Regions from separate parts of the Pseudomonas synxantha genome, predicted to be linked through region 2. Evidence: predicted binding sites of a transcription regulator. Region 2 holds the regulator's gene; the other holds the start of a gene.
The links. Region 2 encodes sigma-54, which starts transcription at its own class of promoters, with help from an activator protein. Its sites were predicted from a motif close to ANTGGCATNNANNTTGCTNT; they were not measured.
Positions count from the first base shown of each region.

Region 1: the regulator sigma-54 is predicted to act here: its motif matches at 3,319-3,338, upstream of flgB (flagellar basal body rod protein FlgB).

Region 1 is NZ_LT629786.1:545,538-551,429, reverse strand. It holds gene BLU48_RS02660 (hypothetical protein) at 1-157, opposite strand, end outside; gene flgE (flagellar hook protein FlgE) at 339-1,655, opposite strand; gene flgD (flagellar hook assembly protein FlgD) at 1,686-2,405, opposite strand; gene flgC (flagellar basal body rod protein FlgC) at 2,422-2,865, opposite strand; gene flgB (flagellar basal body rod protein FlgB) at 2,869-3,276, opposite strand; gene cheR (protein-glutamate O-methyltransferase CheR) at 3,579-4,406, opposite strand; gene BLU48_RS02630 (chemotaxis protein CheV) at 4,450-5,382, opposite strand; gene flgA (flagellar basal body P-ring formation chaperone FlgA) at 5,456-5,892, shown strand, end outside.
Region 2 is NZ_LT629786.1:4,488,334-4,494,225, forward strand. It holds gene lptA (lipopolysaccharide transport periplasmic protein LptA) at 1-484, shown strand, start outside; gene lptB (LPS export ABC transporter ATP-binding protein) at 484-1,209, shown strand; gene BLU48_RS20825 (RNA polymerase factor sigma-54) at 1,394-2,887, shown strand; gene hpf (ribosome hibernation-promoting factor, HPF/YfiA family) at 2,962-3,267, shown strand; gene ptsN (PTS IIA-like nitrogen regulatory protein PtsN) at 3,278-3,742, shown strand; gene rapZ (RNase adapter RapZ) at 3,745-4,602, shown strand; gene BLU48_RS20845 (HPr family phosphocarrier protein) at 4,619-4,891, shown strand; gene BLU48_RS20850 (ZIP family metal transporter) at 4,913-5,806, opposite strand; gene BLU48_RS20855 (superoxide dismutase) at 5,838-5,892, opposite strand, start outside.

The sequences.
Region 1 (5,892 bases), 2.9 Mb from region 2:
GTTGGCTGAGCAGTTGCCTGACCGACTCAGTGTTGGCGGCCTTGTCGTCATTGGCCCCGTACGCCGGACTTTGCCGCCCATATACATCGCCATAGATACCCGCGTCGAAACCGCGCGCTCCCCGCGCGCCGCTCTCCCACAATGCATAACCCGCCATTTACTTCCCCTATATTCGCCGGACGACAACCGTCCGCTGGCTGATCCGTGGCCAAATCGGCGTTATGCGTTCCCGCATCGGGGCGTGGTGAAACGAGCAGTAAATAACTATGTAGCGCACACAAAAAAAGGCCCCTCGATCGAGGGGCCTTTGATTGAACGCTGGTACTTGAGCGACGGTATCAGGTCATCTGAATGATGGTCTGCATGATGGTGCTTTGGGTGGAGATGGTCTTGGCGTTCGCCTGGTAATTGCTCTGGGCCTTGATCAGGTCCACCAGCTCGTTGGTCAGGTTGACGTTGGAGGCTTCCAGAGAGGAGCCCTTGATCGAACCCAGGGTACCAGATTCCGGCGCGTCGTAACCCGGCTGGCCCGATGCGAAGGTCTCTTTCCAAGCCGTACCGCCAGCCGGCTGCAGGCCTTGCTCGTTGTTGAAGCTGGCCAGGGAAATCTGGCCGATGGCCTTGCTCTGCTGGTTGCTGAAGGTTGCGAACAATACACCGCTGCCGTCGATTTTCAGGCCGGTGATCTGGCCAGTGGCATAACCGTCAGTGATTGGCGGGTTGCGGTAGCTGGCGGAGTTGTACTGAGTGACGTTGCCCATGTTGATAGCAATGCCGTCCTTGTTCGCTGTCGCATCGTTGGCCTTCCAGACTCCATCGGTGACTGTGCCAGGTACCCAATCCTTGATGGTCAAGGTGTTGCCGGCAACACCACCGGTCACGATGCTCTTGAGATTACCGGCACCATCGAAACTCAGAGTCGAGGGCACAGGCGCCTTCACGTCAGCACCGGTACCGGTAGGAGCCGAACCATCAGGGTTGCGGCCGTCAATCAAGGTGTAGGACTGCCACTGGTTGGCATCGGTTTTCACCACGTACTGCACCATCGGGTGGGCGTTACCCTGAGAGTCGTACAACGTAGTGCTGTATTGCGTAGTGAATGTTTCGGACTTGCTCGGATCAAACGGATTCTTGGTCTGGTCGATCACCGGGGACGAGGAGTTGAGGTTGCTGGCCGAATCCACCTTGGTGGACGCCTTCGGTGGCAGATTCGCCAGGTTCAGTTGCAGGTCCACCAGGCCACCCTTGGTTATCTTGCCATTCTCGTCCGCAGCGTAGCCCTGTAGACGCGAAGTGCCGGTGTTGTTGGTGATGTAGCCGTCCTTGTCCGCACGGAAAGCACCGCTACGGGTGTATTCCAACGAGCCGTCGCTACCCTTCTGCACGAAGAAACCACCACCCTGGATCGCCATGTCGAGGATGCCGCCACCGCCGTTGACGTCGCCCTGGGTGAACTGCTGGGACACCGCCGCCAGGTTCACACCGTTGCCGATAGTATTCTGGCCAGTACCCAGCTTGGAGGCCGCGTAGATATCGGCGAATTCCGCACGGGATGACTTGAAGCCAGTGGTCGCGACGTTGGCGATGTTGTTGCCGGTCACGTCCAGTTGTTTGTTGGCCGCATAGAGGCCGCTAAGGCCGATATTAAAAGACATGTTCTCTCCCTCTGCCGTATCTAGCCGGCTCTATGTACCGATAGTCTGAATTTGCGACAGCTTGACGCTGCCCATGCCGCCTGCAAGGTTGAGCAGCATTTCGCCGCCGGTCTTGCTCAGGGTCACGCTGGTTACCGTGGCCGGCAGTGAGGTGGCCAGGGCCACCGCATCACCCTTGTCGTTCTTGGTGGAGGCATTGAAGGTGTAGGTGCCGGCTGGGGCGATTTCGCCCTTCTCATTCTTGCCATCCCAGATAAAGCTCTGGCTGCCGGCACTCTGCGCGCCCATATCCACGGTGCGCACGACGTTGCCGTCCTTGTCGGTGATCTTGACGGAAATGTTACCCACCGCCGATGGCACCTCCACCGAACCGTTCATGCTCTTGCTGGTATCAACCATGGCTTTGTCGGTCTGGATAATGATCGACCGCCCCACCAGCGACGAAGCCTGCAGCGCTTGCGAGGAGCTGAAGTTGCTGGAGATGTTATTCACCGAGTCGTTGAGGGTGTTGATGCCTTCAAGGCTGCTGAACTGTGCAAGCTGGGCCACGAACGCGCCGTTGTCCTGGGGCGACAGCGGGTTCTGGTTTTTCAGCTGGGTGACCAGCAACTGCAGGAATGCATCCTTGCCCAGCGACTGGCTGCCGGTCGCGGCTTTGGAAACATTCGCTACATTGTTCGAAGCATCCTTGACCTTGGAATTGAACAGGTCCTGGACTGCCGTGTTGTTAGACGTATCAACGATGGCCATTATTTGGCGCCCCTTATCACTGACCCAGGGTCAAGACCTTCTGCATCATGGCTTTGGCGGTGTTCATCATTTCCGCGTTGGTCTGGAATGAACGGCTGGCGGAAATCATGTCAGCCATCTCCTCGACCACGTTGACGTTGGGGTAGTAGACGTAACCCTTTTCGTTCGCGGCGGGATGGTTCGGCTCGTAACGGGCCTCAAGGTTGCTCTGGTCTTCGACTACACCCAGCACCTGCACACCGGAGCCGGCTGCGTCCTGGTCCTGGAACAACGAATCACTGCCGCCGCTCTGACTAGCCTGGAACATGGTGGCAAACACCGGGTGACGCGCGCGGTAAGTTTGGTCAATGCTCGAAGACACGGTCTCGGCGTTGGCGATGTTACTGGCGACGGTGTTCAAGCGCGTGGTTTGCGCGCTCATGCCACTGCCGGCAATATTGAAAACACTGGACAGGGACATGGCTTACTCTCCACGCAGGGCTGACATCAGCCCTTTGAATTTACTGTTGAGCAGGGTGAAGCTGGCCTGGAAGTTCACCGAGTTCTCGGCGTAATTCGATTGCTCCAGTTGGGCGTCGACGGTGTTCTGGTCGATCGACGGCTGCATCGGCGTGCGATACAGCAGCGACTCGTCAGCATTGCCCAGGCCCTGCGCTTCGATATGACGGTTGTTGGTCATGTTCAAGGCGAAGGTGCCGTTCTTGGTCTTGTCCTGCTGGGCAGCGAGCACGGCGGAGAAGTCCAGGTCCCGAGCCTTGTAGTTCGGGGTATCGGCGTTGGCAATGTTGTTGGCCAGGACTTCGGCACGCTGGGCGCGGAAGCCCAGGGCTTGTTCGTGGATACCGAGCGCTTTATCGAAGCTGATGCTCATGGCGGAGACCTTTAGGCTGACCTGCTGTTCGTTAGCAGGGTTATAGCAAGGTACATGCCAATCTTGTGAACCCCCGTATATTAGGGGTTTGCGGGGAGATTGCCGGCGGCAATGCCAGAAAAGCGGCAAGTGATTTCCGCATGGCGCCAGTAAAGCGGCAATGGGCATTGCCACTTTGATTTATTTTGCCGCAATACAAAGGTGAAAGGGGGCTTGCCCCCGATGGCGGTGGTTCAGTTGATAAATCTATCACTGACACACTGCTATCGGGAGCAAGCCCCCTCCCACACTCCCACATTGACTTACTTGGCCTGGTAGATGATTCCCGGGCTGCACTGCACCATCTGGTAGTGATCCGGCAGGCCGTTCAAGGCTTCGGAAGCACCAAGGAACAGATACCCGCCGCGCTTGAGCGTGCCGTGGATGCGTAACAGGATGTCTTTCTTCACTTCAGCCGAGAAATAGATCAGCACGTTGCGGCAGAACACCATGTCGAACTTGCCCAGGCTGGCGTAGCTGTCGAGCAGGTTGAACGAGCGGAATTCCACGCGGTTCTTGATCGGTGCCTTGATCGCCCAGCGCCCCGCCCCCTTGGGGTCGAAGTATCGTTGCAGGCGCTCCTGGGACAGGCCGCGGCCCAGCGCCAGGCTGTCGTACTCACCGGTCTTGCAGTTGGTGAGCATGGTGCCGGACAGATCCGTTGCGACAATTTGCGCGCCTGCTTTCAACTGGCCCATATTGGTCCGTTCGAACTCGTCGATGGACATCGAGATCGAGTACGGTTCCTGCCCCGAAGAGCACGCCGCCGACCAGATACGCAAGCGCTGGCCCGGGCTGGCCTTGATCGCCTCCGGCAGCACTTTGTTCTTGAGCACTTCAAAGGGGTAGGTATCGCGAAACCATAAGGTTTCGTTGGTGGTCATGGCATCGACCACCATTTCCTTGAGCCCGCTGCGCGGCTGCGTCTGGATCCGCTGGACCAACTCACCCAGGGACTTGATGCCCTGCTGTTCCATCAGCTTGTTGAGACGGCTGGATACCAGATATTGCTTGTTTTCACCGAAAAATATGCCACAGGCTTTTTCCAGGAAGACCCGGAACTGTTCGAAATCCAAATTACCCGTAGACAATGGTACCGCCTCTTAAATCGTGTGACCGCCAGGGGAGAATCCCTCAGCTGTGATCTGCTGCCTTGATCCGGTCGACTACCCGGGATGCGAGGTCATCAGGACGGAATTTGGCCAGGAAGTCATCAGCACCGACCTTCTTGACCATTGCCTGATTGAATACCCCCGACAACGAAGTATGCAGGATGATATGCAATTTTTGCATGCGTGGATCGTTGCGTATCTCGGCCGTAAGGGTGTATCCGTCCATTTCCGGCATCTCGATGTCGGAAATCATCATCAAGAATTCTTCTTCTGGCTTCTTGCCTTCGTCCACCAGCTTGCGCAGGTAGTCCAGGGCCTGGCGACCGTCATTGAGCGCCACTACGTCCACACCGACAGTTTGCAGACAACGCGTGACCTGCTTGCGCGCCACTGAAGAGTCGTCCACGGTCAGTACGCGCAAAGACACGGCCTTATGCGCGGTCTCGGCATCCACCACACCTACGGAGATGGTTTCCGAGGTCGGCGCTACTTCGGCGAGGATTTTCTCCACGTCGATGATTTCCACCAACTGGTTATCGACCCGCGTCACCGCCGTCAGGTAGTGATCGCGCCCGGTGCCCTTGGGCGGCGGGTGGATTTCTTCCCAGTTCATATTGACGATACGTTCCACCGAGCGCACCAGGAACCCCTGGGTCTTGGTGTTGTACTCGGTAATGATCACGAAGGGACTCTGGCGGTCTTGCAAACCTGAGGACCCCGTGGCCAATGCCAGGTCGAGAATCGGAATAGTCGCGCCACGGATGTTGGCCACGCCACACACGACCGGATTGGACTTGGGCATGATCGTCAACTTGGGGCATTGCAGCACTTCACGCACTTTAAACACGTTGATGCCATACAACTGCTTGCCGTCCAGGCGGAAAAGCAACAACTCCAGGCGATTCTGCCCTACCAGCTGTGTGCGCTGGTTTACTGAATCCATTACACCTGCCATGCCCAGACTCCTAAAACTAGGGGTACGAAGCGTACCCAACACTAAACGGCACGAGCTTTGCTATTTGTTGTTCATGGATATTAAAACGACAGTTTCCCGACACTTTGGCTGCCAACGCTATCGCAGATTGCTCTGCGCCTCGATGGCGTTGCTTGCCTTGGGGCTCAATGCTGCGACCCGTGCCGACAACGTTACCCTGCCTGATGTACTTATCGGCGTCACCCAAGGGTTTCTTGAGTTCACTGTAGAAGATTATCTGGCAACCACACAGACGCCGGGGCGTTATGAAATCCAAGTCAATCAGTTGGACCCGCGTTTGCGCATGCCCATGTGCGACAGGGAATTGACAGCCACCCTGGAAAGCCCCTCTCAACCCATTGGCCGGGTCACGGTGAAAGTACGTTGTGAAGGTGCCTCGCCGTGGACAGTATTCGTGCCTGCGCAGGTCAAGCTGTTCCGTGATGTGGTTGTCGTTGCGCGGCCGCTGAAACGCACCGGTATTATTAGCTT
Region 2 (5,892 bases):
GGGAAGCGTGAGCGCCTGGGCTCTGCCGAACGATAGCCAGCAACCGATCCACATCTCGGCTGACGATGCGCAGCTGGATGACAAGCAAGGTGTCGCCACCTATACCGGCGGCGTGATCATCACCCAGGGCTCGATGAAGATCACCGGTAATACGGTGACACTGACGCGTACCCAGGCCGGCGATATCGATGTCGTGACCTCAGTGGGCAACCTCGCTTACTTCGAACAGAAGCAGAAGGCAGAAGATCCAGGCCCGATGAAGGGCTACGGCAAGACCATTCAATACCATGCCCAGCAAAATCGCATTGTACTGATCGACCAGGCCAAGGTGCTGAGCGCCGACGGTAACTCGACCGAAGGCGAGAAGATCGTCTACAACACCCAGCCCCAGGTCGCCCAGGCCGGCCGCGCCAATGGCAACAAGGTCACCGCACCTCGTCCGCGTATCGACATGGTTATCCAGCCGAAGAAGAAGGCCGAGTAATGGCGACCCTGAAAGCCCAGCACCTGGCCAAGGCCTATAAAAGCCGCCAGGTGGTACGCGACGTCAGCCTGTCGATCGACAGCGGCCAGATCGTCGGCCTGCTCGGCCCCAACGGTGCCGGCAAGACCACCTGCTTCTATATGATCGTCGGGCTGGTCCAGGCGGACCAGGGCCGCGTATTGATCGACGACCTGGACGTCAGCCACCAGCCAATGCACGGACGTGCCCGCGCCGGTATCGGCTATCTTCCGCAAGAAGCGTCGATCTTCCGCAAACTGTCGGTGGCCGACAACATCATGGCGATCCTGGAGACCCGCAAGGAGCTCGATCGCGATGGTCGCCGCAAAGAGCTGGAAAGCCTGCTGCAGGAATTCCACATCAACCATATTCGCGACAACCTCGGCATGAGCCTGTCCGGTGGCGAGCGTCGTCGCGTGGAAATCGCCCGCGCCCTGGCGACCGCGCCCAAGTTCATCTTGCTGGATGAACCGTTTGCCGGTGTCGACCCGATCTCGGTGGGCGATATCAAGCAGATCATCCACCATCTCAAGGCCAAGGGCATTGGCGTGCTGATCACCGACCATAACGTGCGCGAGACACTCGATATCTGCGAAACGGCTTATATCGTCAACGACGGCCAACTGATTGCCGAAGGCGATGCCGAGACTATCCTGGCCAACGAGCTGGTCAAGGAAGTGTACCTGGGTCACGAGTTCCGCCTGTAGGCACGGTGGTATCGCGGATTTTCCTGGAGCGCGCAGGAGTCAATAGAAACCTTGGCTTTTTTATTGTTACCGCGCTCTAGGCAAAGCCCCCGAGATCAGGCATATAATTTGCTTATGTTTGGCGCTCACGCGCCCTGTCGTGGATGGCGCATTGCGCCGGCGAATAAGGTGTTAAGCCCCTGCCATGAAACCATCGCTAGTCCTGAGAATGGGCCAGCAGCTGACGATGACACCGCAGCTGCAACAGGCCATCCGCCTGCTCCAATTGTCGACCCTGGACCTGCAACAGGAAATCCAGGAGGCCCTGGAGTCCAATCCGATGCTCGAACGCCAGGAAGAAGGCGACGACTTCGACAATGCCGACCCGCTGGCCGATAACATCGAGCAAAAACCCAACCCCGACGTGCAGGAACCCTCCTACCAGGAAACCGCCCCGACGGTGGATAACCTCGAGGACGGCGAATGGAACGAACGCATTCCCAACGAGCTTCCCGTGGATACCGCGTGGGAAGACGTGTACCAGACCAGCGCCAGCAGCCTGCCGAGCAATGACGATGACGAGTGGGACTTCACCACCCGTACCTCTGTCGGCGAGAGCCTGCAGAGTCATTTGTTGTGGCAACTGAACCTGGCACCGATGTCCGACACCGATCGCCTGATCGCGGTCACCCTGATCGACTGCATCAACAACCAGGGCTACCTGGACGAGACCCTCGACGAGATTCTTGAAGCCTTTGACCCGGAGCTGGACATCGAACTGGACGAAATCGAAGCCGTCCTGCATCGCATCCAGCAATTCGAGCCCGCCGGCATTGGCGCCCGCACCCTCAGCGAGTGCCTGCTGCTGCAATTGCGCCAGTTGCCGGCCAAGACGCCTTGGCTGGCCGAAGCCAAGCGCCTGGTGTCGGACTATATCGACCTGCTGGGCAGCCGCGACTACAGCCAGCTGATGCGCCGCATGAAGCTCAAGGAAGATGAATTGCGCCAGGTCATCGAGCTGGTGCAGAGCCTCAACCCGCGCCCGGGCTCGCAAATCGAGTCCAGCGAAGCCGAATACGTCGTCCCCGACGTGATCGTGCGCAAGGACAACGAGCGTTGGCTGGTGGAGCTGAACCAGGAGTCGGTGCCCCGCCTGCGGGTCAACCCGCAATATGCCGGTTTTGTGCGCCGCGCCGATACCAGCGCCGACAACACCTTCATGCGCAACCAGTTGCAGGAAGCGCGCTGGTTCATCAAGAGTCTGCAAAGCCGTAACGAAACCCTGATGAAGGTGGCGACCCAGATCGTCGAGCACCAGCGCGGTTTCCTGGAATACGGCGACGAAGCCATGAAGCCTTTGGTCCTGCACGATATCGCCGAAGCGGTCGGCATGCATGAATCGACGATTTCCCGGGTGACCACGCAGAAATTCATGCATACCCCACGGGGTATTTATGAGCTGAAATACTTTTTCTCCAGCCACGTCAGTACCTCCGAAGGCGGTGAATGCTCGTCCACAGCGATCCGCGCGATCATCAAGAAACTGGTTGCCGCGGAAAATCAGAAAAAGCCGTTGAGTGACAGCAAGATCGCTGGTTTACTGGAGGCACAAGGCATTCAGGTCGCCCGTCGAACCGTCGCCAAGTACCGCGAGTCCCTCGGGATCGCGCCTTCCAGCGAGCGTAAGCGTTTGATGTGACGGGCGGGCCATAGCGTTCCAGTGGCAGGCGTCTTGCCTGCCGCTTTATGCACTGGCAACGAAGGAGAAGCTGTATGCAAGTCAACATCAGTGGACACCATGTAGAAGTCACCCCTCCACTGCGCGACTATGTCGAGCAGAAGCTGAGGAAGCTTGAAGGACATTTCGACAAGATCACCAACGTGCAGGTCATCATGAAGGTTGACAAGCTTCAGCAGAAGATCGAAGCGACCCTCCAGATACCTGGTGGTGAAGTGGTTGCCAATGCCGAGCATGAAGACATGTATGCATCGATTGACTTGCTCACCGACAAGCTCGACCGCCAACTCAAAAAGCATAAGGAAAAGAATCTGAGCCTGCTCCAAGGCACAGGTCGTTAACTCTCCCCCCATGATCCGACTTGAAACCATCCTGACCCCCGGCCGTTCCCTCGTGAACGCGCCGGGCGGCAGCAAGAAAAAAGCCCTCGAACAAATTGCCAACCTGATCCACCGCGAAGTGCCGGGTCTGGAGATGCAAGATGTCTTCGAGGCGTTGATTGCCCGTGAAAAACTCGGCTCCACCGGTTTTGGCAACGGCATCGCCATCCCTCACTGCCGCCTCAAAGGCTGTGATACACCCGTGAGCGCCCTGCTGCACTTGGAAGCTGCGATCGATTTCGACGCCATCGACGGTGCCCCGGTCGACCTGCTGTTCGTATTACTGGTCCCGCAAGCCGCCACCGATGCGCATCTGGAACTGCTAAGGCAGATCGCCAGCATGCTTGATCGCAAGGAAGTACGCGAAAAACTGCGCAGTGCCAAGACCAATCAGGCCCTGTATCAGGTCGTCCTGGATGAACAAAACGGGCAGTAATCATGCGTTTGATCATCGTCAGCGGCCGTTCCGGCTCAGGTAAAAGCACCGCCCTCAACGTCCTTGAGGACAACGGTTTCTATTGCATCGACAATTTGCCCGCCGGCCTGCTGCCGGAGCTGGCGGAACGCGCACTGATCCATACTGAATTGGCGCAACCCCTGGTCGCTGTGTCTATCGATGCCCGCAACCTGCCCAGCCACCTCTCGCGGTTTCCGGAACTGCTGGAAGAAGTGCGCGCCAAGCATATTCATTGCGATGTACTGTACTTGGATGCCGACGAAGAAACGCTTCTCAAACGTTTCTCAGAAACTCGTCGCCGCCACCCGCTCAGCAGCGCCAACCGCTCCCTGGCCGAAGCCATCCAGGACGAGACCAAGTTGCTGGGGCCGATCATTGATCTGGCTGATCTTAAGATCAACACCACCAATCTGAACCTGTATCAGCTGCGCGATGCGATCAAGCTGCGCCTGCTGAACCAGCCAGAGCCCGGAACTGCGTTCCTGGTCGAATCATTCGGTTTCAAACGTGGCATGCCGGTGGATGCCGACCTGGTGTTTGATGTGCGCTGCCTGCCCAATCCCTATTGGAAGCCAGAACTGCGTGATCAGTCCGGATTGGACCAACCGGTGATCGATTACCTGGCCGCGCAACCGGATGTAGAAGAGATGTTCCAGGACATCTCCAGCTACCTGCTCAAATGGTTACCGCGCTTTGCCGCGAGCAACCGCGCCTATGTCACCATTGCCATTGGCTGCACTGGCGGCCACCATCGCTCCGTCTATCTGACGGAACGGCTGGGCCAGGTGCTGCAACAAACCCTCAAGAACGTCCAGGTCCGCCACCGCGACCTTAGCTGAAAGGAACACCACTGCGATGCCGGCTCGGGAAATTGAAATCATCAACAAGCTGGGCCTGCACGCCCGGGCCTCGGCCAAATTCGTCGGCGTGGCCGGGAAGTACCCTTGTCAGATCCGCGCTGGTCGTACACCGGAATCCATGGTCGATGGCAAGAGCATCATGGCGATGATGATGCTGGCGGCCGGCAAGGGCACCAAGATTCACCTGAAGACCGAAGGCGAGCAAGAAGACGAAGCGATGGCGGCATTGGTTGAGTTGATCAATAACTACTTCGACGAAGGCGAATAACCTCTGAAGTAGCAGCGAGCCTCATCCCAACGCCGTATCCATCACCATCATCAGGCAAAACCCGATACACAGCCCGAGGCTGGCGAGCTTTTCGTGACCATTTCGCCGCGATTCGGGGATCACTTCGTGGGTCACCACCAACAGCATCGCACCGGCGGCCAGCGCCAGGCCCAAGGGCAATAGCACCTCGGCCAGGCTCACCAACCAGGCACAAAGCACCGCGAATACCGGCTCGACCAAGCCTGACGCCGCGCCGATCAGAAACGCTTTGACCCGCGACATCCCCGCCCCAGCCAGCACCAGCGCAATCACCAGGCCCTCCGGTACGTCCTGCAAAGCAATGCCCATGGCCAGGCTGTCTGCATCTGGCATGCCACCACCCGCCGAGACACCCACAGCCATACCCTCTGGAATATTGTGAGCGATGATGGCAAACACAAATAGCCAGATGCGCGGCGGGATCACCGGTTTATCCGGTGTGCCCACCAGCATTTCCGGGCTGGCACCGGAGACCTTTCGATCGACCAGGTACAGACCGAACGCCCCCAGCATAATGCCGAAGCTGATCAACCCACCCGCCCCCCAGGGCGAGAGCCCCAGGCTTTCAGCCGCGGCGATACCCGGCACCACAAGGGAGAAAGCGGTCGCCGCCAGCATCACACCGGCACCGAAGCCCAGCAGGGTATCGCTCAGCGCTACCGGCATGCGCCGAATCACCAGCACAGGTACCGCGCCCAGCGCCGTGCCGAGCGCGCAAATCGCACCACCCTGCAAGGCCCGCAGGATGCGGGGCTCCAGGTTCAACCAGGCCAGCCCATGGGCCACCAGCAACGCAGTACCGGCCAATAGCAACAGCGAACCAAACGCGTAACGAAACATTCGCACGCTACTGATCGCCAGTGTTTCAGTACCCATAGTCGGCCTTAGATCTTGTTATGGAGGAATTTCAGGCCAGGGCGGCCTGGTAGCGTGCGGCAACTTCCGGCCAGTTGATGACACTG